DNA from 3 places in the Rhodoferax saidenbachensis genome. Region 2 is predicted to be linked to each of the others. Evidence: predicted binding sites of a transcription regulator. Region 2 holds the regulator's gene; each other region holds the start of a gene.
What was found. The regulator FNR, encoded in region 2, switches genes on or off when oxygen is low (the NO sensors DNR and NnrR bind a similar motif). The targets are predictions, from matches to a motif close to TTGATNNNNATCAA.
Positions count from the first base shown of each region.

Region 1: RS694_RS00115 (DUF2189 domain-containing protein) is a predicted target of FNR. The motif match lies at 3,796-3,809, and genes of this name have one in related genera.
Region 3: RS694_RS02070 (TraR/DksA family transcriptional regulator) is a predicted target of FNR. The motif match lies at 5,736-5,749, and genes of this name have one in related genera.

Region 1 is NZ_CP019239.1:16,711-26,782, forward strand. Features, by position in the region: gene RS694_RS00095 (GGDEF domain-containing protein) at 1-1,329, shown strand, start outside; gene RS694_RS00100 (NnrU family protein) at 1,348-1,926, shown strand; gene RS694_RS00105 (substrate-binding periplasmic protein) at 1,934-2,677, shown strand; gene RS694_RS00110 (DUF2788 domain-containing protein) at 2,709-2,918, opposite strand; gene RS694_RS00115 (DUF2189 domain-containing protein) at 2,918-3,760, opposite strand; gene RS694_RS00120 (glutaredoxin) at 3,861-4,226, shown strand; gene RS694_RS00125 (Spy/CpxP family protein refolding chaperone) at 4,251-4,796, opposite strand; gene RS694_RS00130 (recombination-associated protein RdgC) at 4,968-5,879, shown strand; gene RS694_RS00135 (dienelactone hydrolase family protein) at 5,951-6,841, shown strand; gene RS694_RS00140 (glycine zipper domain-containing protein) at 6,850-7,377, opposite strand; gene RS694_RS00145 (biosynthetic peptidoglycan transglycosylase) at 7,513-8,778, opposite strand; gene RS694_RS00150 (hypothetical protein) at 8,808-9,368, opposite strand; gene xrtQ (exosortase Q) at 9,365-10,072, opposite strand, start outside.
Region 2 is NZ_CP019239.1:1,632,087-1,642,158, reverse strand. Features, by position in the region: gene RS694_RS07860 (universal stress protein) at 1-216, shown strand, start outside; gene RS694_RS07855 (sensor domain-containing diguanylate cyclase) at 309-1,379, opposite strand; gene RS694_RS07850 (sulfite exporter TauE/SafE family protein) at 1,414-2,103, opposite strand; gene hemN (oxygen-independent coproporphyrinogen III oxidase) at 2,113-3,507, opposite strand; gene fnr (fumarate/nitrate reduction transcriptional regulator Fnr) at 3,704-4,423, shown strand; gene RS694_RS07835 (hypothetical protein) at 4,430-4,693, opposite strand; gene RS694_RS07830 (FixH family protein) at 4,730-5,008, opposite strand; gene ccoG (cytochrome c oxidase accessory protein CcoG) at 5,018-6,439, opposite strand; gene ccoP (cytochrome-c oxidase, cbb3-type subunit III) at 6,509-7,420, opposite strand; gene RS694_RS07815 (CcoQ/FixQ family Cbb3-type cytochrome c oxidase assembly chaperone) at 7,441-7,578, opposite strand; gene ccoO (cytochrome-c oxidase, cbb3-type subunit II) at 7,599-8,225, opposite strand; gene ccoN (cytochrome-c oxidase, cbb3-type subunit I) at 8,238-9,674, opposite strand; gene ccoS (cbb3-type cytochrome oxidase assembly protein CcoS) at 9,854-9,991, opposite strand; gene RS694_RS07795 (heavy metal translocating P-type ATPase) at 10,003-10,072, opposite strand, start outside.
Region 3 is NZ_CP019239.1:421,653-431,724, reverse strand. Features, by position in the region: gene RS694_RS20970 (methyl-accepting chemotaxis protein) at 1-18, opposite strand, end outside; gene RS694_RS02105 (FIST signal transduction protein) at 73-1,356, opposite strand; gene RS694_RS02100 (PhaM family polyhydroxyalkanoate granule multifunctional regulatory protein) at 1,393-2,058, opposite strand; gene RS694_RS02095 (PepSY-associated TM helix domain-containing protein) at 2,175-3,569, opposite strand; gene RS694_RS02090 (DUF2946 domain-containing protein) at 3,704-4,090, opposite strand; gene RS694_RS02085 (copper chaperone PCu(A)C) at 4,103-4,588, opposite strand; gene RS694_RS02080 (YcnI family copper-binding membrane protein) at 4,615-5,118, opposite strand; gene RS694_RS02075 (DUF2946 family protein) at 5,343-5,702, opposite strand; gene RS694_RS02070 (TraR/DksA family transcriptional regulator) at 5,808-6,167, shown strand; gene RS694_RS02065 (VOC family protein) at 6,201-6,614, shown strand; gene RS694_RS02060 (MarC family protein) at 6,614-7,213, shown strand; gene RS694_RS02055 (fumarylacetoacetate hydrolase family protein) at 7,233-8,246, opposite strand; gene RS694_RS02050 (DUF3108 domain-containing protein) at 8,286-9,377, shown strand; gene RS694_RS02045 (BTH_I0359 family protein) at 9,462-9,773, shown strand; gene purU (formyltetrahydrofolate deformylase) at 9,942-10,072, shown strand, end outside.

The DNA.
Region 1 (10,072 bases), 1.6 Mb from region 2:
CGGTTGAACTGGGAAGGTGTGAAAACCGCATTGGTGGCTTACGGTGGTTTTGTACCTGTTACACCACCGGGAAACGGTACGCCCGGCGTACCCATCAGTCTTGTGGACGATGAAGTTGGTGGCGCCACTGCACCGGCATTGACGGCTGAATTCATGGCGCAGATCGGTCGCATGATCGAGTATTCCCAACCGGCTTTGGGTAACGACGATGTACGTTTTACGGAACAGACAGAAGCCTTGCTGACCGCCTTGCGCCAGCCAGGTGCCGATCTGGCAAACGTCAAACAGATGCTGGTCAATTACAGCCACCGCCTGTCCTTTGCGGCAGAGGACCAGGCCGAAATCAAGGATGCGCTGCTCAAGCTGCTGCACCTGGTTTTTGAGAATATTGGAGATCTGAGCCTGGACGAACAGTGGCTCAAAGGTCAGATGGATGCACTGATGAGTGCCTCTACACCACCGCTTACGCTGCGTCGCCTGGACGATGTGGAGCGCCGTCTCAAGGATGTCATCTTCAAGCAGAAAGATGCCAAAGAGCGGGCCGTGCAGGCGCAAAACGAGATGCGCGAAATGTTGGCCGCTTTTATTGACCGCCTGTCGCAAATGGCATCGTCTTCGGGTGTGTTTTACGAAAAACTCGAAAGCAGTGCACGCCTGATCGAGCAAGCCAAGACGCTGGCTGAAATTGCCCCTGTCCTCAAGGATGTGGTAGGCGCAACCCGCGGCATGGCACAAGACAGCAAGCAATCACGCGACGAACTGCATGCCATGCGTGTACGTGCCATGGCAACGGATGCCGAAGTGGCCAAACTGCACCAGGAACTGGACCGTGTCAGCACCCAGGCACGCCATGACACTCTCACCGGCACGCTCAACCGCAAAGGACTGGACGAGGCGATGGAGCGGGAGTTGTCCACCGTCAAGCGCAAGGAAACGCCTTTGTGCATGGCTTTGCTGGACATTGATAACTTCAAAAAACTCAACGACACCATGGGCCACGCCACAGGCGACGCGGCACTGGCCCATCTGGCGACGGTTGCGCGCGAAAGCATGCGACCGCAGGACACCCTGGCACGCTATGGCGGTGAAGAATTTGTCATCCTGATGCCCGACACACCACTGGACAAGGGCATTGAGGCCATGACACGGTTGCAGCGCGAACTCACGAAGCGGTTTTTCCTGGCCGGTACAGAAAAGATACTGATCACCTTCAGTGCTGGCGTCGCACAGCTGGCCCCCCAAGAGAGTGGTGGTGACGCGATCCGCCGGGCCGACCAGGCCATGTACCTGGCCAAACGCGCGGGCAAAAACCGGGTGCTGGGTGCCTGATCTGCGAGGACATTGGCCATGACAACACTGGTTCTGGGGCTGCTGATATTTCTGGGTGTGCATTCGGTGCGCATCGTGGCTGATGGTTGGCGCACCCGCACCCTGGCCGGGAGTGGGAAGCGGCTGTACCACGCCGTTCACGGTCTGCTGTCCTTGCTGGGTTTTGGCCTGGTTGTCTGGGGGTTTGGCATGGCCCGTGAGGCACCCATCCAGCTATGGGTTCCCCCGGTGGGCATGCGCCATCTGGCGGCGCTGCTGACCTTACTTGCCTTTGTGCTGCTGGCGGCAGCCTGTGTGCCTGGCAACAGCATCAAGGCCCGTTTTCACCATCCTCTGCTGTTGGGCATCAAGACCTGGGCGCTGGCGCATTTGATGGCGAATGGCAATGTGGCCCATGTGCTGCTGTTTGGCAGTTTTCTGGCGTGGGCCGCGGCCAGTTTCATTGCCGCGCGTCGACGTGACCGGGCTCAGGGTACGCAGTACCCGGCAGGCACGGTGCGTGGCACGCTGTTGACAGTGCTGGCAGGTGGGGTTGCCTGGGCCGTATTTGCCTTCTGGCTGCATGGACTGCTGATCGGTATCCGGCCTTTGGGTTGATCTGCAGATGACCGTGCGTGTATTTGCCCAGTTGCTGCTCTGCCTGGGCCTGTGGTCGGGTACTGCGCGCGCAGAAACCCTGCTGGTGTTTGGCGGCGACGGTTATGCACCGGGTACCTACCTGCTCCATGGGGAGCCGGCGGGGACCCTGGTCGATCTCCTGCGGCGTATCAGCGAAAAGACCGGCGACGAATACCAGGTGCGCCTGTACCCCTGGAAACGCGCATACGACCATGCCCAGCGTGGCGAAGGTGCCGTCATCGGCCTGTCGATGACACCGGAGCGCCAGGAACGCTTCGATTTCTCTGAACCCATGTACTACAACGATTTGCAGTTGGTGGTGCGCAAGGGGCAAGGCTTTGCTTTTCGCAGCCTGTCCGATCTGAAAGGCAAATCGGTCGGTGGCGGGCTCGGCGTGAGTTACGGGGCGGATGTGGATGCCGCCATCGATGCAGGGTTGTTTGTGATGGAGCGCGACAGCGACCCGTCGGAGCGTCTGAACAAGGTGTTGCTGGGCCAGTTGCATGCGGCCGTGATTGGCCACGGCATGCCTGGGCTGGACTATCTGGTGAAGAAGCATCCCCGTCTGCAGGCCAGACGCAGTGAACTGGTGGCGCTGCCCAAGCCGCTGGCACGTGACCCGCTGTACTTTGCGGTGGCCAAAAGCATGCAAAAACGCGATGTGGTGGACCGCCTGAACAAGGCCTTGCGCGAGTTGCAGCGCGGTGGGGCCATCAAACCGGCCCGTTAGGCCTGCACAACCGGTACCGTCTTGTGGCTTGTCAGCGGGTCAGCACCCATTGGATGACCATTTTGGCCAGAAAGCCAACCATGCCAAAAGCCAGGCCCAGAAACAGCACAAAGGTGCCAAATTTGCCGGCCTTGGATTCCCAGGCCAACTGGCCAATGATGAACAGCATGTAGAGCATGAAGCCGCCCACGCCGAAGCTCAGGCCAAAGCTGGCAATCTGTTCTTCCGAGAAGCCGAACATCAGCGATCCCCGCTCCGCACATAGGGGGACGACAGGGGTGCCCGCTCGGGCAAGTCCTGCGTGTCTACCAGTGCCCGGTAGGCGTGCCAGCTGGCATGGCCCAGCATGGGAATCACCGGAATCAGGCCCAGTAGCAGCGAGCCCAGACCCAGCAGGGTAAAACCCATGATCAGTGCCGCCCACAGCGCCATGGGGCCGGGGTTGGCCAGCACCACCTGCCAGCTTGTCAACACGGCTTGAAGCAGGCTCACACGCCGGTCCAGCAACAGCGGAATGGCGACAACGCTGGAGGCAAACATGGGCGCGGCCATCACCCCGCCCAGTGCCAGCCACAGCTCAAACAACCAACCCTCTTTGGCCAGTACCACGTGGTGGACAAAATCCAGCGGCGTCTGGATGGGAACGGGGGCCAGCAGGGTGATCAATGCCGCCGAGGTCACCACCCAGCCGGTGGCGGCCAGCGCCAGAAGACTGCCAAACTGCACCAGGCACCAGTAGTCATTGCCCCATTTGTTGCCGTGGCTGTTTTGCCAGTACAGCCAGGTACGCAGCACCACGCCGGCGTCGGCGTTTTCCTTGCGTTCCAGTGCGCGGCTCAGTGCGTACAGGCTGGTCGCCAGAATGGGAGCCACCACGAGAAAACCGGAGAGTGCGCCAGCCAGCAACCAGAAGCGGTCGTGCGCCACGGCAATGATGCCGGCGCCGGCAAGGGCCATGGCCACGCCGTGGGCCACACTGACCCAGCCGGCGCGCGCCATGTCACGCCAAGCCAGGCCCAGCCAGACCAGGGGTTGCCAGAGGTTGACGTTGCGCACAGTGGGCAGGGAGACGCGGTGGGCCATGCCTGCCAGTGTAGGGCCGCGGAGCGGTGCGCGGGTTGATTTGGCGCAACCGTCAGATGTGCCGCGCATAATGGTTCGTTTGACCTGCAGGAGTTTTCTGATGCCCCGTCCCGTTCTTGCCGAATCGAGCATTCATCCCGCGATCCGTGAGCGTATTGCCACCCACGAGCAGGACATCGTCAAAGAGGTGCAGGCTGCGGTTGCTTCGAATGCGGTGGTGGTGGTCGGTATGGGCATCAACCCCATGCCCAAACGCGCGCGCAAGGCGCTGGATGCGGCCGGTGTGGCCTACCAGTACCTGGAGTACGGTAGCTACTTGAACACCTGGCGCAAACGCAACGCGCTGAAACTATGGACCGGCTGGCCCACGTTTCCCATGGTGTTTGTCAAAGGCACGCTGGTTGGCGGCGCCACAGACGTGGAAAAACTCATCGCCAGCGGCGAGCTCAAGACCCTGTTGGCCTGAGCCCGCCGCGCGGGCGCCTTACGCTTACGGCTTGGCTAGTGGTTGGGTGGGCTTGCCATCCGGGTGAGCCCGTTTCCCGCCCTGCTCACGGCCGTGGCGTTCACCCATGCGGGCATGTTCGTCGTCAAACACTTTTTTCTGCTCGGCATTCAGACTCGCATAAAAGGTCTTGGTGGCTTCGTCGCGTTTGTCCATCGCCGCATTCATGTCGTTGGTGTGCTGGGCGCGCAATGCGCGCATTTTGTCAATGCGTTCGGGTGTGGTGAGTTTGGCCAGTTCGGCGCGGTCCGGGCGCGGTTGCATGTCGCGGGCTGGTGGCTTCATGGCCGTGGTGAACGCGGTCCAGGCGCCTTCCTGGGCGGTGGTGATCTTCAGCTTGGCTTTCAGCTCGGCGCTGCGCTTGGCCATCATCTGTTCCATCTTGGCCGGGTCCATCCGGTGGCGGCCACCGTCTTGCATGCGGGCGGGTGGGGTGCCTGCGGGGGCAGCGGGAGCGGTCTGCGCATAGGCCGCGAATCCGGCGCTGGCCATCAGGCCGGCGAGCACGAGAGATTTAAAAACGGGTTTCATGGTGACATCCTTTTAAAGGTCGCTCTGCTGCGGGAATCGCATTCAGATGGGAGTCAGTTTGGCCGTTGTATGTATCTGCCCGATTGCGCACCAACAATGCTTTGTAAAGTTTCAGGAAATAAATCTGGCGCGCAGCGTTGACAATACGGCCTCGCAAAGAAAAGGTGTTGTGTGTTCAAGAATTTGATGATGTACCGCATGGTGTCCCCCTGGACCATGGCGGTGGAAGCGCTGGAAGCAGCGCTGGAAGATGGGCGGTTTGTGGAATGCGGTGCCTCGCAGGAAAAATCGGTCGGCTGGGTGGCGCCGCGTGGCGAGGCCCACGGCGCACTGGTTGAGGTGGTAGGTGGCCAGTGGCTGCTCAAACTGATGGTGGAGGTCAAGGCGGTGCCGGGCTCCGTGGTCAAACGCCGCGTGCAGGAGCAGGTGGAGCAGATCACCGCCACCACCGGGCGTAAACCGGGCAAGAAAGAAACCCGCGAGCTGCGTGACGACGCGCGCAACGCCCTGTTGCCCATGGCCTTTGCCAAGCAGGGTTCTGTGCAGGTCTGGATAGACCCCCAGGCCGGCTTGTTGTTGCTGGACGCGGGCAGCCAGGCGCGTGCTGACGAGGTCATGACCTGCCTGGTCAAGGCGGTGGATGGGCTTGCAGTGCAGCTCATCAACACGCAGATTTCACCGGCCGCGGCCATGTCCGGCTGGCTCTCCAGCCGCGAAGCGCCTGCGGGCTTTAGTGTGGACCGCGAATGTGAGCTCAAGGCAGCCGACGAATCCAAGGCCGTGGTGCGTTACACCCGCCATGCGCTGGACACCGATGAGGTGAGCCAGCACATTGCCATGGGCAAGGTGCCCACGCGTTTGGCGATGACCTGGGACGACCGCGTTTCCTTTGTGTTGACCGAGGTGCTACAGCTCAAGAAGATCGCTTTTCTGGATGTGGTGTTTGAGGGTGCGCCATCCTCGCCGGGCGATGGCAAGGACGACGGTTTTGATGCAGATGCCGCGATTGCCACCGGGGAACTCAGCAAGCTGATCCCCGACCTGCTCGAAGCGCTGGGCGGCGAGATGGCCCAGCCGCAATAGCCCTGTTGCCCGCCCGCCTAATGCAGGCGGGTGGTGTTCTGGCTATCCTGCAACTTTTTGGAGACTACGCCATGCAACGCAAAACGGCCCAGGACTTTGACCAGGAACTGTTGATCCTCTTTGATGCCTATGTGCATGGCACGCTGGACCGGCGCGGTTTTCTGGACCGTGCGCAGAAGTTTGCAGTGGGTGGTGTGACTGCGGTGGGCCTGTTGGCCGCACTGAGCCCCGATTTTGCGATGGGGCAGGTGGTACCCAAAGACGATGCGCGCGTGCGCACCGAGGTGCTGGAGTTTGCCTCCCCCAACGGCTACGGCAAGGTCAAAGGCTATCTGGCGCGCCCCGCGGCCGCGACAGGCAAGTTGCCCACCGTGCTGGTGGTGCATGAAAACCGCGGCCTCAACCCGCACATCGAAGACATTGCCCGGCGCCTGGCATTGGAAGGTTACCTGGCCTTTGCGCCTGATGCCCTGAGCCCGCTGGGTGGCTACCCCGGTGACGAAGACAAGGCCCGTGAGCTGTTTGCCAAACTGGACCAGAGCAAGACCCGCGAAGACTTTGTTGCCGCCACAGGCTTCGTGCAAAGCTTGCCGCAGAGCAACGGCAAGCTGGGCGTCGTGGGCTTTTGTTATGGCGGTGGCATGGCCCACACGCTGGCCGTGCGCCTACCCACCCTCGCGGCGGCGGTGCCCTTCTATGGCAACCAGCCTGCACCCGAGGACGCCGCCAAGGTCAAGGCCCCTTTGTTGATCCATTTTGCGGCGGTCGACGAGCGCATCAACGCCGCTTGGCCTGCCTACGAAGCCGCCCTCAAGGCGGCAGGTGTGACGTACACCGCGCACCAGTACGCAGGCACCCAGCACGGCTTCAACAACGACACCACACCGCGCTTTGATGCGCCCGCCGCCAAGCTGGCGTGGGAGCGCACGCTGGCCTTCTTTAGCCGCACGTTACGCGCCTAAGTTAACGCTTAGTGGCGGTGCTTGTCGTGGCCATACCCATGGCCGTGGTGCTTGTGGTGGTGTTTGTCAAAACCATGGTGGTGGTCCACCACGTAGTGCCGCTCGGGCTGGTAGCTGGCACGGTAATAGTCGCCGCGTGGCGCGCTCGCATAGACCGGCTGCCGCTGGGTCATGCCTTTGCCGACACTGGCGCCTGCGGCACCACCAACGCCAGCACCCAACACGGCACCGGTGTGTCCACCGACCGACTGGCCTACGGCCGCCCCTGCGGCACCGCCGACAGCACCACCCAGCACCGCACCTTGTTGGCCTGAGCCGCGTGTGCTGACGGCGGCACCCGTGGCACCACCAATGGCGCCACCGATCACCGCGCCACTGCGTCCACCCATGGATTGGCCGATGACCGCTCCGGCGGCAGCACCTGCACCCCCGCCGAGGACGGTAGACAGGTCACTGGCCTGGGCCAGAGGCAACAAACCGATGGCGCCAGTAGCCAGTACCAGCAGGGTGCGGGATGTGCGAGACAAAACTTTCATGGTTGCAAAGGGGCGAGGCCCGTACCGCCAGACGTGGCGGTTTGTCACCTTCCAACGGCTCAGCCGGGCGTCCGCTGACCCGGCTTACACGGTCTTACAACTGCTGCACCTGCTTACGGTTGCGGTGGATAGCCCTCAAGATGCGGGTGCCCAGACCAATTGCGGCAGCGCCTGGGTGATGGCAGCCCGCTCGCGTTTGGGTACAGGCCGCAGGTTGCTTGCCACCCACTGGGCGCGCTCCAGGTTGATGCTGCCACGCGCCTTCCAGCGCTGGGCTTCCAGGGCCGGGTTGTGCAGCATGGCGGCCAGCCACACGGCCTGGGCGGCGCTGAGCTGGTCGGTGCGTTTGCCAAAGTAGGTGTGGGCGGCTGCCTGCGCGCCGCAAATGGTGGCACCCCAGGGCGCGTGGTCCAGGTACAGGCGCAGGATGCGCGCCTTGCCCAAGGTTTGTTCCATCTCCACCGCGTAGAGCAGTTCGCGCAGCTTGCGCACGGGGGAGCGATCGCCGCCCGTGACCAGCAGCTTGGCCACTTGTTGCGACAAGGTGCTGGCGCCACGCAGAGTGGCGTCTTCGGCCTGGTTGCTGCGCAGAGCCTTGTTCATTTCCACCAGGTCGTAGCCGGGGTGTTCGTAAAAGCGCTGGTCTTCTGCGGCCAGCACGGCGCGTGCCAGCAAGCTGTCACTGCGCACATTGGCCCGCGCCATGGCGACGGGCAGGCCCCGGTTGCACTGGCTCTGCGCCTGCGTCCAGGCTTCGGTGCCCAGACCCTGCACGGCCATGCCGCTGATGCGCGGTTGCACGCTCAGTTTTTTGCTGGGCAGGTCCAGCGTGGCATGGAGTGCAAACGTACCTTCCATCTGTGCCTGTGCCATCTCGGGGATGGCGTGGGCGAACAGTGCGTAGCCATCGGCCACCGGGGTGTCGGGCACATCGATGTGCAGCGTGATGCCGGTAGGGCGCAGCGTGCCTTTCCAGGTGGCCGACACGGCGCCGCTGTGCAGCGTGCCGCGCAGTTCGGTGGCGTTGCGGCGTACGGTCATGCGCACGTCTTGCAGGCGCAGCGGCTCGCCACCCCAACTGCTGCTGCGCAGCGTGCAAGGCTGGCAGCGCAGGCTGAGCTGTTGGCTGGTCTCGTCCCACGCCAGGTGCACATCGCCCAGGCGCGTGGGCAGGGTGCGGCCGTGCAGCTGCTTGGCAATCCAGGGTGTGCTGCCCCACTGCACGAGTGCTGCCACGCCCACGTCCATGTTGAGCGGCCCAACACGCAAGGTAGTGGCCCAGTCGCCCTGTGCGGGGCGCACGATGGCCCGCGCCGTGAACAGCAGGGCGCTCAGGCCCAGCATGGCCAGCACCGCGGTAACAACCAGAATCCGGGCCGTGGCCCACAGCAGTTTGCGCACAACATCATCCTTGCAAGAACACAACAGCGTTAGAGGGGTGTGGCCACGGTGATCGCCTTCCACGGGCCGGTGGACTGGCCTGCCACCGAGGCCCAGTACCAGGCCGAGGTGTCGGTGTAGCCCTGGCCCTGCGCGTCCTCAATGCGTTCGCAGACGCGCACAGCGCGGCCACCGCGATCCGCCACAAAGCAGCGCCAGCGTGCCTGGTTGGCTTGCACTTCCAGTTGTTCGTTGTGGATGCGGTAGCCCAGGCCGCGGTAGCAGTCCGCAGCGGGGTGGAGCATGCGGGTGGGCCGGGCTACCGTGCGCAGTACCAGTACGTTTTTGTCGTCCGTCATACGCGCGACGCTGCCTGGGAAGTGTTTGGCAAAGCGCAGCTCTACTTCGCTCAGCGCCAGCGGGCGCAGCGTTGCGCCTTGCCACTCTGTTGGCAGCTCTGCAGAGGTCATGGAGGTATTGGCACTAGGTGACGCAGAGCGCTCGGTCATGGCCTGGCCGATGCCCCACAACGCACATATCGGCAGCAGCGCGGCCCACAGTGTTTTGTGCAGCACGCGGTTGACAAAGCGGTTACTGAACAAGCCGTTCATATCGCACGCTCCTGACGTGCCATGGTCCGGGCAATGCCGCTGCAGACGAGCGCCAACACCATCAGCCCAATCGCGTCGTGGCCCCAGGTCGGCAAGTGATTGCCAGACGCCTGCGCCGCGACCAACACCGTGTTGCGCAGCACATTGCCCAGCAGCACCAGCGCGCCGACGACAGGCAGACGCAGCAGGAAAGCACGGTTGCTGCGCTGTGTCGCCAGTGCCACCACACACGCCGTGAAGTAACCCAGCCACACCATCTGCACGCCCGAGCACGGTGCATCCACGATGATGAGCTGACCATCCACGACCAGGCTGCTGCCGGTGCGCTCGGCTATAAAGCCGAGTGACAACAACCAGCGGCTGGTCTCTGCCGTCACCACGCGCAGCGGGAAGCCCGCGTAGAACTGCAGCGATGCCAGCAACGGCAATGACAACACCGACAGCCCCCACACTGGCGCACTGGACACGCGCGCTGGCAAAAAGGCCAAAAGCCCCGCTGCCAGACTCAAGAGACCGATAAGGGCCACCAACAGATCCGGCAACTGGTTGTGCAACGCGGTGGTGAGTACGGCACCGGTCAAAGCGGCGGCTTGTAAACCTAGACGTGGTGCGGCACGCAGTTGTTTGCGGTGCGTCCACAGCACCACTGCCAATGCGCCCAAGGCCAGCGCGCCCAGCGGGTCGTCCGAGCCATCGACCATACG
Region 2 (10,072 bases):
AAAAAGCTATCCCTGTCCAAAGGCGTGAAGGCCAAGGCAGTGACCATCAAATCCGACATTGTTTCCGACTCCATCATCGCGGCGGCCAAAAAGCACCGCTGTGACCTGATCGTGATGGCATCCCATGGCCGCAAGGGCATCAAACGCCTGCTGCTGGGCAGTGAAACCCAGCATGTGTTGACACACACCACCATTGCGGTGCTGGTACTGCGGTAAGCGCACACGGCTAAAAACTGTGACGCAGAGCGGCTTGCCGCACGAAGCCTGTTGGTGCACCGGCCCATCCACATGGCCCACACCAAGCACACCTACAGTGCAATTTGCACCCGGTTGCGACCATTCAGCTTGGCCTGATAGAGCGCTTGATCGGCCCGCTCCACCAGCGAAGCTGGCGAGGCCATCGGATCCGACAGGGCGGCCCCCACACTCACCGTCACCGGGCGGTGCAGGCCCGTCAGCGACTGCACGGCCAGCCGGATACGTTCGGCCACGGCACGCATGTCGGCCAGGTGGGTGTCGGGCAGCACAACGCCAAACTCTTCACCGCCGTAACGCGTCACGTGGTCATAGGCGCGCGCCTGGGACTGGATCGCTGCAGCCACCGCTTGCAGCGCCTTGTCACCGGCCTGGTGGCCATACTGGTCGTTGTAGGCCTTGAAGTGGTCCACATCCACCATCAGCAACGCCATGCCAGAGCGCGCACGCATGGAACGTGCGTACTCGTTGGCCAGAATGCGGTCAAACGCACGGCGGTTTTTGAGGCCGGTCAGCGCATCCATCACAGTCTGCTGGGCCAGCGCATGGTTTTCTTCCTGCAACTGCTTTTCATGTTCTTCCAGCTCCTGCTGGCGTGTCCTTTGGAGGCGCGTCAGTAGTTGCAGTTCGGTGTTGGCGCGGTGCAAGGCCAGCAGTTGCGCCACCTGACGCGATAACGCCTTCAGCGCCTTGTTTTGCGCCTCGGTCAGTTTGCGCGGTACCGTATCAATCACGCAGATCGTGCCCAAGGCCGAACCGGAAGCAGTGACCAGAGGCGCACCCGCGTAGAAGCGGATATCCGGATTACCAGTGACCAGCGGGTTGTCCACAAACCGCGGGTCTTCCAGCGCGTTGGGCACCTCCATCACATGTTCGGGGTCAATGATGGCGTGGGCGCAAAAGGCCATGCCTCGCGGGGTCTCCATATCGTTCAGACCAACGCGGGCCTTGAACCACTGGCGGTCTTCATCAATCAGGGAAATCAGCGCAATCGGGGTGTCACAGATGTAGGCGGCCAGGCTCACCAAATCGTCGTAAGCCTGCTCCGCGGGGGTATCCAGGATGCCCAGCGACTGCAACTCCAACAGTCGCAAGGCTTCCGACGCAAGTACAGAACTATCCATGTCAGGAACTGTCCTCGAAGAGTGAATGGGGCGTTCACTGGGGTACGCACCAGGGAGCTTGATTGTGCACCAGCCCCATCCACAAAGCCCATGCCGAGCTGACCGCCAGGGCGGCACCGGCCAGGCGCACCCCCCAGGCACCGCTGCCCTGCCCCGCAACGTTGCCACGCAGGCGCAGCCAGAGCCAGGGGCCCGCCGTCATGGTGACGCTGGTGCCCAGTGCAAACAGGGCCATCACGGCCATGCCGTCCAGCACGCTACCGGCCATGGCCGCCACCAGTAGCGCTGAATACAACAGCCCACAAGGCAAGAGTGCCCACAGGCCGCCCAGCAACAGCGGCGCACCGCGGCCCCAGCCATTGCCCAAAGCGCGTGCCTTGGCCCAGATGCTGCGGCCCGTGGCTTCCAGCCATACCGGTTGGCGTGCCTGCCACAACAAGACCAAACCGAGCACCATGGCAGCCACGTGGAATAACGACCACACCGGGCGCAAGGCCGCAGATTGCACGGTGAGCCAACCCAAGCCTTGCATGGAAGCAGCGGCAAGTCCGCCCAAAGCGGAATAGCCCAGCACCCGCCCGGCCTGGAAGGTCAGCAGTGCGGAATTTTTGCGCGGACCCGCAGCTTGACCGATGCCTGCACAGGCGGCGCCACACATGGCCACACAATGGGGGCCGCCGACCAAGCCCATCAGCAGTGCAGTCAGCGCCAGTGAAGATTGCATGGATGCATGCTAAATGATCTTGGAAAACCGGGCGCGGGTACGGTCGGTTTGCAAATGGCGGTCAAACACCATGGCCAGCGCGCGCACAAAGAACCAGCCTTGCGCCGTGACCTGGATGCCCGCGTCGTCCAGCACCACCATGCCTTGCTGCGCCATCTCGCGCAGAGTTCCCAGTTCGGCAGCGAAGTAGGACTTGAAGTCCACCAGGTGCGCGAGTTCTATCGATTCGTAGAGCAGTTGGCCCTGGCACATCAGCGCCATGATGACGGCGCGGCGCAGGATGTCATCGCGGGTCAACGCCAAACCACGCACCACGGGAAAACGGCCCTGGTCCAGAAAATCGTAATACTCGTCCAGGGTTTTGGCGTTCTGGCTGTAGGTGGCGCCAATGCGCCCTATGGACGACACGCCCAGACCGATCAGGTCGCAGTCTGGCTGTGTGCTGTAGCCTTGGAAATTGCGGTGCAGGCGCCCCTGGCGTTTGGCCACGGCCAGTGCGTCATCGGGCAAGGCAAAGTGGTCCATACCCACGTACACATAACCGGCCGACAAAAATGCCGCCAGCGAACGCGACTGCATGGACACCTTGGCTGCGGCATTGGGCAGCTCGACGGTGGCAATGCGGCGCTGGGGCTTGAAGCGCTCTGGCAAATGGGCATAGGCGTACAGGGCGATGCGGTCGGGGCGCAACTGGTTCACCTGGGCCAGCGTGCGATCAAACGACTCGGGGCTTTGCTGCGGCAAGCCGTAAATCAGGTCCACGTTGATGGACTCGAAGCCGCGCACACGTGCCGCCTCCACCAGCGCAAACACCTGCTCGGCCGGCTGCACGCGGTGCACCGCCTTTTGCACTGCCGGGTCAAAGTCCTGCACCCCAAAGCTCAGGCGGTTGAAGCCCAACTCAGCCAGCGTGTCCAGCCGCTTCACGTCAATGGTGCGGGGGTCTACCTCAATGGAGTACTCACCACCTGGCGCAAAGTTGAAACTGCGGCGCAGCATGTCCATGAGCTCCCGCAGTTCCCCGTCGTTCAAAAACGTGGGGGTACCGCCGCCCAGGTGCAACTGGCTCACCGTTTGCCCGCGCCCTATCAGTGCGGTGTGCAGGTCCACCTCGCGGCTCAGGTACCGCAAATAGGCGGTGGCACGGTCATGGTGTTTGGTGATGATCTTGTTGCAGGCGCAGTAGTAGCACAGTGATTCACAGAACGGTATGTGCACGTACAACGACAAGGGCAAAGCCAGCGCCGCTGCACCGCTGCGCCGCTGGGCAAGTGCCTGGGCGTAGTCGTCGGCGCCAAAAGCTTCGACAAACCGGTCTGCGGTGGGGTACGAGGTATAGCGCGGCCCTGCCACATCAAAGCGGCGCAACAGGTCATCGGGTATGCGTTCTACGGTGGGCTGCATGGTATTTCCTCTACGAGCAGCCACTGTGCCGCAGGCGGTCCGAAATGCCATTGACGTGTGTCAAGGAACCTTAAGGTTAAGAAGCACATAATCGGGTTTGTACTCAGGGGACCCCATGCTTGAAAACGCCAAACCTAGCTCTGTAGCGGCCGCGCCAAAATCTGCGCAAGTCGAGACGACTGGCAAGGTGATCGCTATCACTCCCTTGACCATCAAGGTCGCCTGCTCCAACTGCAATCTGCGTGAGCTGTGCATGCCCATGGGGCTCAGTGATGCCGAGCTGGACCGCATCGACGATGTGGTGGCCAGCCGCCGCAAGGTCAAACGCGGCGGCATCCTGTTTCGCAATGGCGAAAAGTTCACCAGCCTCTACGCGATTCGCACCGGCTTTTTCAAGACCTGTGTAGCGTCCGAGGACGGGCGCGACCAAGTCACGGGCTTCCAAATGGCCGGCGAAGTCATGGGGCTGGATGGCATCGTGAACGACTACCACACCTGCGACGCCGTGGCACTAGAAGACGCCGAAGTCTGTGTGATGCCGTTTGACCGCATCGAAGAACTGTCGCGCGAGATCAATTCATTGCAACGCCATGTGCACAAGATCATGAGCCGCGAGATCGTGCGCGAAAACGGCGTCATGCTGTTGCTGGGTAGCATGCGTGCTGAAGAGCGGCTTGCCGCCTTTTTGCTCAACCTGGTGCAGCGGCTGCACGCGCGCGGCTTCTCGCAGTCGGAGCTGGTATTGCGCATGACGCGCGAAGAGATTGGCAGCTACCTGGGGCTGAAACTCGAGACGGTGAGCCGCACCTTTTCAAAATTTGTGGACGATGGCATTGTGGAAGTCAAACAGCGCCACGTGCGCATCCTCAACGCTGAGAGCCTTAAGGACATCGTGAATCCCAAGGTTTGTGACTAGCGCACCTCAAGAAGACGGTGTCTTCGCTGCCTCCACGTCGTTGATTTCTTTGGCGGACAAGGACAGCAGCAGCGTCAGGGCTCCGCCGAGGCCCAGTACCAGCCAGAACACGAAAAACGACACGGTGTAGACCGTCTGGCGTGACAGCTCCAACTGTTGTCCAAACCAGGAAAGCTCTTGGGGATCAGCCAGACTGAACACCAATACTTCCATCACGCCCGCCATCAAGAAAGCGGGCCAGATGATCCACATCAGACGCTTGTACAGCATAGGTGCGCCTTTCTGTTCAAACGACAGTGGCGGCATTCATGGCGCATCTGTCGGCCGGGGCACACCCGTGGCGGCATGGTTGCGCCCCTGCATGGCGGGCGCCAGGCTGGCCGGGTCGGCGCTGAGTTCCTTGTTGATTTCCACGCCTTTGCGGTAGTAGTCCTCATCCATGACCGGGTCCGGGCGGGTTATCGCCAGATAGAGGGTGATGAAACTCGCCACCACCACAATCGCGGGCCCGGCCACCACCAGCCAGACGTGGCCGAATTTCCACCAAGGTGCAGGCCGGACTTCGGAATGGGGGGATGCAGACATGGCGACTCCTTAACGGGGAACAATAAAGACCGATTTTTCGGACACGGTCGCAGTACCGGACTGCGCCTGCACTTCAAACTGAATGGTGTGGGAGCCGGGTGATGCAGCATCGAAAGGTGCCTGCAATCGCACGGCTACCCAGCGCGACTGGGTGGACTCCACGGTCACATCCTGCTCGGACGCCACCTGCAAGCCGGGCACACCACCCGCCGCAATGTGGAAGGTTTGAGAGGCCTCGGTCGCATTCATGATCTGCAGGCGGTACACGTTCTCGATACGCCCACCCGCAGCGATACGGGCCAAAGATCCGCGGTCACGCACCACGTCCACCTTGAAAGGCGTGCGCAGTGCCAGGCTCACCAGCATGGCCACCACGATGGCGCCCAATATGGCGGTGTAAATCAATATCCGCGGCCGCAGCACATGGCGCAGCACCTGTTTGCCCGTCCACTTCTGGTCCACTGCGTTCTGGGTGGAGTACTTGATCAATCCTGGCGCATAGCCCATCTTGTCCATGACGGTGTCGCATACATCGGCACACGCACCACAGCCGATACATTCGTACTGCAACCCATCCCGAATATCGATCCCCGTGGGGCACACCTGCACACACAGGCTGCAGTTCACACAGGCCCCCAGATTCAGCGAGACCGGATCGGCCTTGCGCGAACGGGCACCGCGTGGCTCGCCGCGCGCCTCGTCGTAGGTCACGATCAGGGTGTCCTTGTCGAACATCGCACTCTGGAAGCGCGCATACGGGCACATGTGTTTGCACACCTGCTCGCGCATGTAACCTGCGTTGCCGTAGGTGGCGAAACCGTAGAACAAGGTCCAGAAAACTTCCCACGATCCCATATTGCGCTGGACCACTTCCAGGCCCAGGGCGTGGATGGGCGTGAAGTAACCCACAAAGGTAAAGCCAGTCCATAGCGCGACAGCAATCCAGAGAAACTGTTTGGCGCTCTTACGCCACACCTTGTTCCAGTTCCAGGGACCCGCGTCCAGTCGCATGCGTGCGGAGCGGTCCCCTTCGGTCTGTTTCTCCAGCCAGAGAAATATCTCGGTATAGACGGTCTGCGGACAGGCATAACCACACCACAGGCGTCCCGCCACCGCCGTGAACAGGAACAGCGAGAAAGCCGAGATGACCAACAACCCGGTGAGGTAGATGAAGTCCTGCGGGTACAGAACCAGATTGAAGATGTAGAAGCGCCGCGCGCCCAGGTCAAACAGCACAGCTTGGCGCTGGCCCCACTCCAGCCAGGGCAAGCCATAAAACACGATCTGGGTCAGAAATACGAAGATCCAGCGCCAGCGCGTGAAACGCCCCGACACGCTGCGCGGGTAGATCTTCTTGTGCGCCTCGTACAGCGACACCATCTCCGCATCAGCCCCTTCTGGTGGCTCAATCGGCCCCCGGTCGGGTGACACGGCGATGGGAATCACTGTTCGGGGAGAAGCGTCGTGGGATACCAAAGCAAGGTCTCGGTGTATAGGTTCCTACTTGGCCTGCGAGCGGTTGGACAAACCCCACACATAAGAGGCCAGCACGTGGATCTGGGGTTCGGTCAGCTTCTCGCCCTGCGCAGGCATCTGGTTGACTTTGCCATTGGTGACCATGGCAATGATGGCGTTTTCACCATAACCATGCAGCCAGATGTCGTCTGCCAGGTTGGGCGCACCCAGGGCCGTGTTGCCCTTGCCATCCATGCCGTGGCAGGCCGCACAGGCCGCAAACTTGGATTTGCCCAGCGCTGCGCGCACCGAATCATGCGGACTGCCCGAGAGGCTGAGCACATAGTTGGCGACGTTTTTCACATCGTCGGCCGTGCCGACTGCTGCCGCCATGGGAGGCATCTGGCCGATGCGGCCCTTGGTGATGGACTCGACAATCTTGTCAGGCGTTCCGCCGTGCAACCAGTCAGCGTCCGCCAGGTTGGGGAAACCCTTGCTCCCGCGGGCGTCCGAGCCGTGGCACTGCGCGCAGTTGTTCATGAACAGGCGCTCACCAATGGCTTGGGCCTGCGGATCTTTGGACGTATCTTCCACCGACATGGCCGTGAACTTGGCATACAGAGGTGCCACTTCCGCGTTGCCTTTGGCAATTTCGCGGCTGTACTGGTCTTCCTGCGACCATTTCAACTGGCCTGCAAAATTGCCCAGACCCGGGTAAAGCGCCAGGTACACCAGCGCAAATACCACCGTGATGACAAACAGCCACACCCACCAGCGCGGCAAGGGGTTGTTCATCTCACGCAGGTCACCATCCCAGACGTGGCCGGTGGTGTTGTCATGCGCTGTCATGGCCCGGGCCTTGCCACTGAACCAGAGCAGCAGCAGGCAGGCCAGGATGCCGACCAGGGTGATGACCGAAATAAATACGGGCCAGAAATTGCTGGTGAAGTCGCTCATGGGAATTCCTTGTTCGGGGTTCAGTCCTGCTCGAAGGGCAGTTGTGCAGCTTCCGAAAAATCATCGGCACGGCGCTTGGACCAAGCCCACCAGACGATGCCGATGAAGGTGACGAAGCTGACCACGGTGGCCAGGGAGCGAAGGGTATTGATGTCCATGTTGTGCACTCCTTGGGGGGTTATTTGAGCGCCAGGCCCAGAACCTGCAGGTAGGCGATGGTGGCCTCCAGCTCGGTTTTGCCCTTGACGTCTTCCACGGATTTGGCGATCTGCTCGTCGGTGTACGGCACACCCACGGTGCGCAGTCCACGCATATGGGCGGGCAAGGCTGCAGCATCCACCGGTGTCTTTTCAAGCCAGGGGTAGGCCGGCATGTTGGACTCGGGGACCACATCACGCGGGTTGTTCAAGTGAATGCGGTGCCATTCGTCGCTGTACTTGCTACCCACACGGGCCAAGTCAGGTCCGGTGCGTTTGCTGCCCCACTGGAAGGGGTGGTCATACACCGACTCACCCGCCACCGAGTAATGACCATACCGCAGTGTTTCGGCGCGGAAGGGTCGGATCATCTGCGAATGGCAGTTGTAGCAACCTTCGCGCACATAGACGTCGCGCCCAGCCAATTGCAATGCGGTGTAAGGCTGGATGCCCTTGATCGGCTCAGTGGTGGACTTCTGGAAGAACAGCGGAACAATTTCCACCATGCCGCCCACCAGCAAGACCAGCAGGATCAGCACAATCATCAGAAAGTTGTTGGTCTCGATCTTCTCGTGCGACAAACCGGAGTTTTTGGATTCATTGGCCATTTTTGGTTCTCCTCAGGCGTGCGCCGCAGTGGCAGGAATGGTCACGGTACTGGCACGCCCGGCTGTAGCCGTTTTCAGGGTGTTCCACAACATGATCAGCATGCCGCCCAGGTAGAGCAGGCCACCCAGCAGGCGCAGCACATAGAAGGGGTAGGTCGCTTTCACCGATTCGACAAAGGTGTAGGTCAGCGTGCCATCGGGGTTGATGGCGCGCCACATCAGGCCCTGCATCACACCGGCAATCCACATAGCAGCGATATAGATCACGATACCGATGGTGGCCGTCCAGAAATGCACCTCAATGGCCTTGACGCTGTACATCTGCTTCTGGCCAAACAGGCGTGGAATCAGGTAATACATGGAGCCCATGGTCACCAAACCCACCCAGCCCAGGGCACCAGAGTGCACATGGCCAATGGTCCAGTCGGTGTAATGGGAGAGCGCATTTACAGTCTTGATGGACATCATGGGACCTTCAAACGTGCTCATGCCGTAGAAGGACAGCGACACGATCAGGAAACGCAGGATGGGGTCGTCACGCAGCTTGTGCCAGGCGCCGCTCAGGGTCATGATGCCGTTGATCATGCCGCCCCAACTGGGGGCCAGCAGGATGAGGGAGAACACCATGCCCACGGACTGTGTCCAGTCTGGCAATGCGGTGTAGTGCAGGTGGTGGGGGCCTGCCCACATGTAGGTGAAGATCAGCGCCCAGAAGTGGACGATGGACAGGCGGTAGCTGTAGACCGGGCGACCGGCCTGCTTGGGGATGAAGTAATACATCATGCCCAGGAAGCCAGCGGTCAGGAAGAAGCCCACCGCATTGTGGCCGTACCACCACTGCACCATGGCATCCTGCACGCCCGCATACGCCGAGTAGGATTTCATCCAGCCCACGGGAATGGCGGCGCTGTTGACCAGGTGCAGGATGGCCACGGCCAGAATGAAGGCCCCAAAGAACCAGTTGGCCACATAGATGTGCTTCACCTTGCGGGTACCCACCGTGCCAAAAAATACGATGGCAAAAGACACCCATACCAGCGTGATCAGGATATCGATGGGCCATTCGAGTTCTGCGTATTCCTTGCCAGAGGTGTAACCCAGCGGCAAGGAAATGGCTGCCGCCAGAATCACCAGTTGCCAACCCCAAAACGTGAAGGACGCCAGCTTGTCACCAAACAGGCGGACCTGGCAGGTGCGCTGCACCACGTAATAGGCCGCCGCAAACAGGCCGCAACCACCGAACGCGAAGATCACTGCATTGGTGTGCAGGGGGCGCAGTCGGCCGTAACTGAGCCAGGGAATGCCGAAATTGAGCTCCGGCCATGCGAGCTGGGCAGCGATGATCACCCCCACCAACATGCCCACTACGCCCCATACCACGGTCATGATGGCGAACTGGCGCACAACGGTGTCGTTGTAGGTCGTTGCCTGCTGGTTTGGAAATGCCATAGGGTCCTCTTCTTTGGATAACTGCATGAAGTTTCCCGCGCATTGCGCTGTGCCTGCTTGACCCATGTCAAACGCGGGTAAAAAAAACTGGTTTCAACGCCGGGCCGCCCCAAGCAGAAACGCACCTCCTCGGGGGGCAGCGACCCGCGCAGCGGTGGAGCGCGGGGGCCACACCCTATTCAGGGGTCGCGCAAAATGCGCTCGCCCTCAGCCTCAATGTCTTCAAACTGCCCGCGGTCTATGGCCCACCAGAGCCCCCCCAGGATGAAAAACACCAGCACAACCGACAGGGGAATGAGCAAATACAAGATGTCCATGGCAATGTCTTTCAGGCCGCAGCCGTCGCCTCCGCCACCGGGGCCAACGGCGGCATGCCGCGGGCCAGCCGCAGTGCATTG
Region 3 (10,072 bases), 1.2 Mb from region 2:
GAAATTGGAAAGACTCACCGCGCGACTCCTCGTATATTTTTTAGCGAAACGGTTGCAAACAATAGCGGCCCCTCAAGGGCCCGCCGTGAAAACGGTGAGTACGCCGGTATAGCCGTACAAGTGCGCATGGGCAATCTCGCCCGCTGCAAAAAAACCGACCAACGGAACATCGCCCAGCGCACGCCGCACGGTTTGCAGTTCGGCACTGGGGCCGCCAAAATGCGGACCACCACGACCCGTACAGCTCACGTACACCGCACCGGCAATGCGGCGCGCGGGATGGGGCGCAGCATCGATCTCCGAAGCCTGCACTGCATGGGCTGTCTCCAGCGCCTGCTCCTGCGGCTCCAGCTCCTCGCGTATCTCTGCACAAATGCGCACCAGATCGGCCCGCGCAGCATGCACATTGCGCTGGCAAAACGCCAACTGGGCACCCTCCTCCACGTGGTCAGCCACGGCGATGCCGCGCCGACCCGGATCCAGACCAATGATGTGGCGCACGGTCACTTCGCTGCCGAAATCGCCCGTCTGGCGCACTGCCGCAACAGCACCCACACCCGGCGCTTGCTCGGCCTGTGGTTGCACCAGCCCCACCAGCGTGGCGCGCACCACTTCCAGCGCCTGCTGCGGCTGCTCCAGGGAAATCGCCAGATCGGCCAGCATGACATCCAGCGCCGGCTCACCATCCAGGGTGACCACGACGTTGTGATCTGCCTCGGTCACGGTGCGTACTTTGGACACCGGCTTGCACCCCTGGGTCACGCGTGACACCAGCCCCACGTCGGCGCGAAAGGCAACCCCGCTGAGGCCACCGCTGAACACGCCGCTGGCACTGCCATGGCCCTGGATATTGCCGTCACCGGCCACGGCGAATTGCAGGCTGCGGGTACGGCTGCTGGAGAGCCCTCCGAACAGGTAACCCGAGCCGGTGCGTTCGGCCATCTCGGCGATCAGTTCGCCCAGGTCGGCGGTGGCCGGGTCGGCATGCACCAGCGCGGTGTGCGCCTCAAAGCCCAAGCCGAGCGGCGCAACACCGGAGAACACGCGGTACTGGTCGCTGGGCAGCTCCAACAACATCACGGCCAGGGCGGGTTCGTCAAAGTACTCCACGTTGTTGCTGGCAATGCCCACGCCTACAGTGCCCGACCAATCGGTGACTAGTGGCAGCTCGGCCCCCAGATGCTCCAGGATGTCCTGGGCATCACCGGCGTAATGGTCGGTGACGTACAGCAGTGCCAGTGTGGGCGACGACGCATACCCGTGCAGCGCCATCTGGGCACGCAGCTGCGCCAGCACCAGTGCGCAGGCCATCTGCCACTGCGGATGGGTGGCATGGGCATAGGGAAAGAGTTTCATGCAGCGCCCCTCTGAACGAACGGAGGCTTGTACGGGCTAACGCCCGCTGGTCTTGCGAGCGGGTGACTTGCGCGCCGCTGTGCGTTTGGCTGCAGACTTCTTGCTGGCGGCAGTGGCAGACTTGAGCGCTTCCTTGGCCAGGCCTGTGGCCATGTTTTTGGTCATGTCCACCGCCGTCTTGGTGCTGGCTTCCTTCACGGCATTGGCCGCAATCTGCTGGAACTGCTGCGTCAGAGAACCCCACAGGTTCAGCGGATCCACCATGCCCGCCACAGCGGACTTGGAGGCTTTGGTGGGTTTGCCCGCACCGGTGACATCAGAGATGGTCTTGGCGGTGGACGCCGCGCGTTCGGTCACGCGCTGCACGCTGGAGGCCACCGAATCCGCCGCCTTGAGCTTGAGCGCATTGGCCACGTCACCGATGTTGAAGTTCATGCCCTTGAGCGTGGCCAGTGTCATTTTCTGCACTTCCAGCGCCTGGATGGTGGCGCCCAGCGCACGCGAGTTTTGCTCCAGCCAGAAATGCACATTCTTGAGCTCTTCAATGCGTTTTTCCAACTCTTCCACGTTCAGCGTGGGGGCGACCCAGTTACCCAGGTTGGGCATTTGGGGAATGTTGTTACTCGCCCCTTTGGCCAGGTTTTGCAGAAAGTCGAATCCGGGGACGAATTTGCCAAAACCTGCGGTGTCTGAATCGCTCATGGTGTCTCCAAATGTGGCGGGGTAAGCCGTCATGACAGCTTACCCCAATGCGCGACGTCTGGCGACCCGGTTCAAACCCGAACGGCAGGTGTGGAATCCCCTTTTTTTGCGCAATCTCAGCTCAGCACGACCCTGAAGCCAGGCAACCGGCCAATCACCAGCCAGTCCAGCAACACCACCGCCAGCAATACGGCGCCAGACAAAGGAAAGGCAACTGCAACCAGCAGCATCACCACAGCGCCGGATTTCCACAGTGGCGCCCCGGCAGATAACGGCGGCGCCACGAGGCGACCGGCACCCGCAGGGCGGCGCTTCCACCACATGACGATGCCGCTGACACACAAAAACGCCACACCCGCGCAAAACGCGACGTTAAGCAAGGCATTCCACAGGCCCAGGTCGCCCTGGTGCAGGGCAATGCCCACCGCCATCGCTTTGGCGACCGGCGAATAGTCGGCAAAAGCGGCTTCGGCAAGCACACGGCCGGTGTAGCGGTCCACATGCACCGTGCGGTCGTGTGTGGGGTTCTTCAAATCGCCACTCATGGTGTCGGCCGACAGGGTGTAGACCCCGTTGGCGTCTTGCGGCAGGTTGATATGGAACTGGCCCGAGAAGCCCAGACGGGTGGCCAGATTCACCATGCCGTCCAGATTGACCGGCTCACCCGCAGCCACGCCCAGTACACCCGCGGACGAACCCGACTGGGGCAAAGGTGTTTGCTCCAGACCCCAGGGCACATCGTGCACACCCGCCGTATTCAGCGTCGCATGTGTCGCGTCCGACTGGGGCACGGCATCCCACTTCACGGCCGGAAAGGTCGCCCAGGGCTGCACATATTTGGCGCCCCATATGCCGGTCCAGGACATCCCCGTCAACAAAAAGCCCAGCAGCACGATGCTGAGCCAGAAACCGATGCTGGCGTGCAGCGACTTCCACCAGATACGGCCCTTGGCCCGCAGATTGGGCACCAGCACCTCCGCCCAGCGGCTACCGCCACGCGGCCAGTGCAGGTACAGCCCGGTCACGACCATCACCACCGCCAGTCCGGCTGCGATCTCGATCAGGCGGTCGCCCACATCGCCGAGCAGCAGGGTGCCGTGGATCTTTTCGGCCCAGGCAAACACCGTGTTGCCCTTGTCCACGGTCTTGAGGACTTCTGCGGTGTAGGGATTGACCGCCACCGCATGCGCCTGCTCGCCCTGCATGACGACAAACCACGCCGCCAGATCTTTGGCAGGCGGTGCGATGTATTCCTTCAGCGTGCCATCCGGCACTGACGCCAGGGCAGCCTGGGCTTGGGCCGTCACGGCCAGCACCCGGTTCTGAGCCGACACATAAACAGGAGCACCCAGCCGGGTCTGAAAGCCCGTGAAAAACACCATGACCAGGCCGGTCACGGCCAGCATGAACAGGAACGGCACCACATACAGGCCGGAATAAAAATGCCATCGCCAGGCGGTGGCATGGAAGCCCGCGGCACGCGCGGGCGATTGCGCAACAGAAGTTTGCATCGTCAGAATCCAGAAGGTGTGAAAAGGATGGCGTCCAGGCTGTCACAGCGCGGCGCACACGACATCGGGCGCATGCAGATATGCGCAGGCTCAGATGCCTGCAGCATGGGCGACCCGAAAATCAGCTCAGGGGGTCACACCGACGCAGGGGGGCCGCGCGGTGGCGGCGTGAGTGAGGCCCGTTTTTCGTAGAAGAAAACCTGTAGGGCCAGGGCTTGCGACAGTTCGCCCGGAAGCAGGAAAAGGTAGGCAACCGCCGAAGCCGGAAGAACGGCCTGGTCTGTGGATTGCAGGCAGAACGGGCAATGCACCAGATGTTTGACAGCCTCCGGCCCGGCCGGGGAATCGGCAGGAAGGGTTTGGGGCCCGCTGCTGGTGCATATCTCCATGCCCGGCATGGCGTTGCCCAGTGCCAGCGCGTGCGACACCGTGGGTGCCAGTGTGGCAAACAGCACCAACAGCGCAGCCAGCCACCCCGCCCAAAGGCGGTGCAGCGGTGGCCGGTGCTGGCGCGGTGTCACGGTCGGCTTCGTTTAGTGCTTGTGGGCGCCTGCGGCAGCAGGTGATGCAGAGGCTGCGGGTGCGACCGTGGTCACGGGGACTTTGAGCTCGGATTTGGACTCAACACCCTTGGCGTCCTTGAACACCAGCGTCAGAGGAATCGTGGTGTCCTTTTGCAGGGCAACCTTGAGGTCCATCAGCATCACGTGGTACCCCCCGGGCTTGAGCTCCACCGCTTTGCCTGCGGGCAGGGCCAGCCCCTTGTCCAGCGCACGCATCTTCATCACATCGCCTTCCATCTTCATTTCATGCACTTCGGCCACACCGGCCACAGGCGACGAGACAGACACCAGCGTGGCGTTCTCTTTGGCGGTGATTTGCATGAAGGCGCCCGAGGCCTTTTGCCCCTGCACCGTCGCGCGGGCCCAGGCGTTTTTGACTTCGGCAACTTGCGCCAGTGCAGCGCCTGAGAAGGCAGCGGTGAGCAATGCAGCACCTGCGATAACAGTCAGTTTCATGGTTTTTCCTTGGTTCACGGGTGGGGTTAATGGTTATGGCCGCCAGCGGCCTGGATGTCCAGCACTTCGAGCAGGGCGGCAGGCGACTTCAGGTCCTTGGTAGAGGTACCTGTGGCGGGAACGTCGGTCCAGGCCGTACTGCCTTTTTCGCAGACTTGGGTGACCTTGAACCACAGGGGACCGGGTTTGGTGGGGGTGGTGCCCCGCAGGACAAACTCGTCGTAATAGGCATCGGGCAGCGCGTTGGCCGGGCCGTTGGCAGTCCAGGTGATCTCCAGCACACCTTCCGCAAACCGCGTGCCATGGGATTCGTAGGGCTGCTCCAGCGCGCCCACCCGTGTGCTCAGCGTCCAGCCGGCTTTGGGCATGGGCTGCGCGCCGTTGAAGCCGGCGGGAATACGCACCTGGATCGCCGTGGTGGGCGAGCCATTGCAGCCGTGCCCGACGCGCAGGGTGGCGCGGTAACCCGCTCCGGCAGCGGCGGCGCCGTCCTGCAAAGTTATGTGGGCAAAAGAGGCCGCAGCCCACATGGATATTGCGCAAGCAGCTACTAATTTGAGAGCAAAATGAGAGTTCACAACGGGATTCTTTCAAGAATGCGGCACAGTGCGCCACACGACACAACCAGGACCGCTGGCGCCCGCCGCGCGTTCCATCACGGGAACCGGCGCACGCAATCAACGGCGATGCAGAGAGAGAGAGAGAGAGAGAGAAAGGGGGAGGGACCTGCAGGTACAGACCTGCAGCACCCGCGTCAGGCTGCGGGCGGACCGCGGGCGGGAAGCGGCGCAGCCGTGCGCCAGACAACCGCAGCAGACTGCACGGGTGTCGGAACCACCACACCATGGACCGGTGTGGAAACGAGAAGCTGGACCGCAGGCGGCGCCCCCAAAGCCAGGCACAACACACAATCCAGCGTCTGGTGAGCGGCCGGGGTGGCGCCATCGTCACTGCCCGCCACCAACTTGACGGCACCGGCCGTCGAACACACCAGGGTCAGTGTCTGCGGCTTGACCACGGGCGAGGCAATGGCCACGCCCATGGACAACACAAACCAGGCCAGCACCCCCAGGGCAAGGGTGCGGGCGTTTCGTAAGGTTTGCAGCGCGGGCATGGGCGAATTATGGCGCAGTCCCGTGCCCGAAGATTGACCCGCGTCAAGGACAAATTTCGGCCAAGGCGCACCATGGTGGCTTGTCCATACCCTAAAGCCCACACCATGCCCATCCACGACACCACACCCTTTCAGTCCTTGCTGCAACAGCAACGCACCACCTTATTGGGGCAGTTGGCGACCCTGCGCGGCGGCACCGTGAGCCGCGCGGAGGCATCGGCCGCCCACTTCGCCGGACGCGAAGACTCCAGTGCAACCGTTGCCAGTGAGCGGGAACTGGAATTCGCCCTGGATTCACGCGAAACCGGAGAACTTGCCGCGATTGACGCCGCCCTGCTGCGCATTGCTGCGGGCACCTATGGCGAATGCACCGACTGTGGCGTGAAAATTCCCGCCACCCGCCTGCATGCAGCCCCTGAAGCCGCCCGCTGTATCCACTGCCAGGAAAAGGCCGAACAGGCCTGATTTGAACCCGTGCGGGGCTGCTATCCTGCGGGGATGCGCAGCCTGTTTCACTTTGCTTTTAATGTCACCGACCTGGACACGGCCAGGGCTTTCTATGGCGGTGTACTGGGTTGCCAGGAAGGCCGCAGTACCGCCACCTGGGTGGACTTTGACTTCTTTGGCCACCAGCTCTCGCTGCATCTGGGCGAACCGTTCAAGACCGCACGCACGGGCCATGTGGGCGAGCACCTGGTACCCATGCCACACTTTGGTCTGGTGCTGGCCCTGCCCGACTGGCAGACACTGGCGGAGCAGTTGAAGGCCGCCCAAACCGCCTTTGTCCTGGAGCCGCAAGTGCGCTTTGCAGGGGAAGCCGGAGAACAATGGACCATGTTTTTTCTGGACCCGTTTGGCAACCCGATGGAGGTCAAGGGCTTTCGTTCACTCGAATCGCTGTACGCACCATGATGAATTACACCTTTCTGTCGGCCACCATTCTGCTGATCCTGATCACGGATCCGATTGGCAATATCCCGATCTTTGCCAACGCGCTCAAACACGTCGCACCACAGCGCCGCCCGCTGGTGATCCTGCGCGAAATCCTGATTGCCTTTGCGCTGCTGCTGACCTTCATGTTTGTCGGCGAGGGCTTCTTGCGCGTCATGAACCTCTCCGAACTGGCGTTGCAGATCGGTGGCGGCGTGATCTTGTTTCTGATCGCCCTGCGCATGGTATTTCCGCCCCCCAGTCTGGGCGAGGCCGAACTACTGGTGGAGCCCCTGATCGTGCCGCTGGCCGTACCCGCGATCGCCGGCCCTTCGGCGCTGGCCACCGTGTTGCTGCTGGTCTCGCAGCAGCCGGAGCGCCGTCTGGAGTGGATTGGTGCGCTGTGTGTGACCATGTTGGTCAGCGCCGTGGTGCTGGTGTCCGCCGAGCGCATTCAGCGCGTCATTGGCTCCCGCCTTGTGACTGCGGTGGAACGCTTGATGGGCCTGGTGCTGGTGTCGGTGGCCATTGAAATGATCCTGCGCGGCATCAAGACGTTCGCGGTGCAACTGCGGGGCTGATCTGCGGAGCCGCGGCGCCTCAGACTTTCTTCAGCGGCACCACTTCCTGCTCAATCGCGCCGAAGATGCTCAGACCATCGCGACCCTTCATCTCGATACGAATGGTGTCACCAAACTGCATGAATTCGGTCACCGGCTGGCCGTCCTGGATGGTTTCCATGGCGCGTTTCTCGGCGATGCAGCTGTAACCATTGGGCCAATCCACACGGCCCTTTTTCTCCACGCCCTTGTTGCTCACCGTGCCGGAGCCGATGATGGAGCCGGCGCGCACATTGCGCGTCTTGGCCAGATGGGCGATCAACTGGCCAAAGTGGAAGCTCATGTCCGGCCCGGCCTCGCACAGGCCGACCTTGCGGCCATTCCAGGTGCTTTGCAGGGTCAGGTGCACACGGCCCCGGGCCCAGGCGTCGCCCAGTTCGTCCGGCGTCACGGCCACCGGGCTGAACGCGGTAGCCGGTTTGCTCTGCACAAAACCAAAACCCTTGGCCAACTCGTCGGGAATCAGCTTGCGCAGGCTCACGTCATTGACCAGCATCAACAGGCGAATACCGTCCAGCGCGCGGTCCGCCGGGCAGCCCATGGGAATGTCGCTGGTAATCACGGCCACCTCGGCCTCGAAGTCGACGCCGTGGTCCACGCTCACCGCCACGATGGGGTCACAGGGGCCGGCAAAGTCGTCGCTACCACCCTGGTACATCAGCGGGTCGGTGTAAAAGCTCTCGGGCACCTCGGCACCCCGCGCCTTGCGCACCAGCTCCACATGGTTCAGGTAGGCCGAACCGTCGGCCCACTGGTAGGCACGCGGCAGCGGCGCCATGCATTGGGCAGGATCGAACGGAAAGGCATTGCGCGCGCGGCCACTGTTGAGCGCGTCGTACACGTCCTGCAATTGGGGCGAAAGGTAGTTCCAGTCATCCAGCACCTGCTGCAGGCGGCTGGCGATGTGGGAGGCGTACTGGGCGTGGCCGAGGTCCCGCGACACCACCACCAACTGGCCGTCGCGTGATCCGTCTTTGTAAGTAGCGAGTTTCATGGGGGAATTGTCGCTCTGAATTACACTGGCTTGAAGACCATGGACCGCCCTGCCCCAACGCCCCCCACTTCCCGTCGCACCATCAGGCCTCTGGCGCTGGTGATAGCCACGGTGTTGATGGCGCATTGGGCACTGTTGCACGGTATGCCCGTGTCATTGGTGTCCTTTGCCGGTCAAACCACTTTGGCAGAAAGGGCTCCGTCCCCTCGTCCTTTCATCACCCGGACCATCACACCGCAGCCCCCCGTGCCGGAAGTGGAATACGCGCCCCCCCCGGCATCGCATGTACTACAAACAAGAACTGCACCTACAGATTTCACGCCAAGGCCTGCAGCGACCGAGCAACCTGCAATTGCACAACCGGCGAAGGATCCAGCAGCTCCACTTGCTTCGACAGAAGCCTTAGACCTTGCTGCCGCACCGTCGAATCCCACTCCCAATGTCAGTACCGGGTCTACACAAAAATCGAGCCAAGCACAAACCGTTCGCAATGTAGCCATCCCAAAGTCAATGCGCCTGAAATACGACGTCAAGACCCAAGTCAAAGGCATCTCTTTGGCTGTGAATGGCGAGCTACTCTGGCTTCAGGATGGCAAGACTTACGATGCACGGCTAGAAATCAGCCATTTTTTACTTGGCTCCCGTGTACAGACCAGCAGGGGACGAATTACCCCCGACGGATTGGAACCAGAACGTTTTGGCGACAAAGTACGCAGTGAAGTGGCGGCCCATTTCGAACGTGATAAAGGCAAAGTCAGTTTTAGCGCCAATACACCGGACGCTCCTCTCTTACCCGGCGCGCAAGATCAGTTAAGCGTATTCATGCAGTTGGCTGCCATGCTGGGCAACGCCCCGGATCGTTTTCCCGCTGGAACCACGATCTCCTTCCAAGCTGTAGGCCCCAGGTCATCGGATGTTTGGGTGTTCAAGGTGGGGGAAATGGAAACCTTGCAATTACCTGGCGGGGAAATTAAAGCCGTCAAACTGTCCCGGGACGCCGTTGGGGAGTACGACCCCAAAGGGGACATTTGGCTAGCACCTGATTTTGCGTATCTCCCTGTTCGCATACGGTTGTTGCAAAGCAACGGAGATTTGGTGGATCAACAATGGAGTGGCACCCAGACTCCCTGATTTTTCGCACAGATCAAAAAGCCTGTTACTCTTGAAACCAGTAGACCCGCACCCAACTGAGATCCAACCAGGAATTTCGCTGACATGCATACCCTCTACGATTCTGAGACCTTCTCCGTGACCCACATGCTGGCCAACGCGGAGGCGATCCCCCAGCGCCCCTCAGGCGCCAGCAAATCCGAACACCATGCCCGTGGCATCCCGCTGCTGGCACGCCATGGGTTTGAGATCGTGGACAAGCGCTCCGGCAAAGAGGTCTACCTCGACGGTTCCTGGGCTGAACTTTTCCAGCAGCACATCCAGGCCTGGCAGGTGAACACACCCACCCAGGAAGAAGTCGAAGACACGCTGGAGCAGTACGCCGGGTTGGCGCAGAACCCGGTCAGCGTGCATTAACCTGCAATTTGTGGGGTAGCCGGCAACCACTGCTGGCGCTGGACCGAGCGGACTGGGCGTTCTGCTCCGTGTCCCCCGCCCGCTTTGCGGGCTCCTCCTTTACCTGCGCAGAACACCCATCCCTCCCGATCCGGTTGGTGGGTACGCTTACTGCGACAATGCAGCCCCATGAGCGCCTTGAACCACCCAACCTACGTCCTCACCCTCTCATGCCCTGACCGCCTGGGTCTTGTGCATGCCGTTTCCGGTTTTCTACTGGAACATGGCGGCAACATCGAAGAAGCCGCCCAGTACAACGA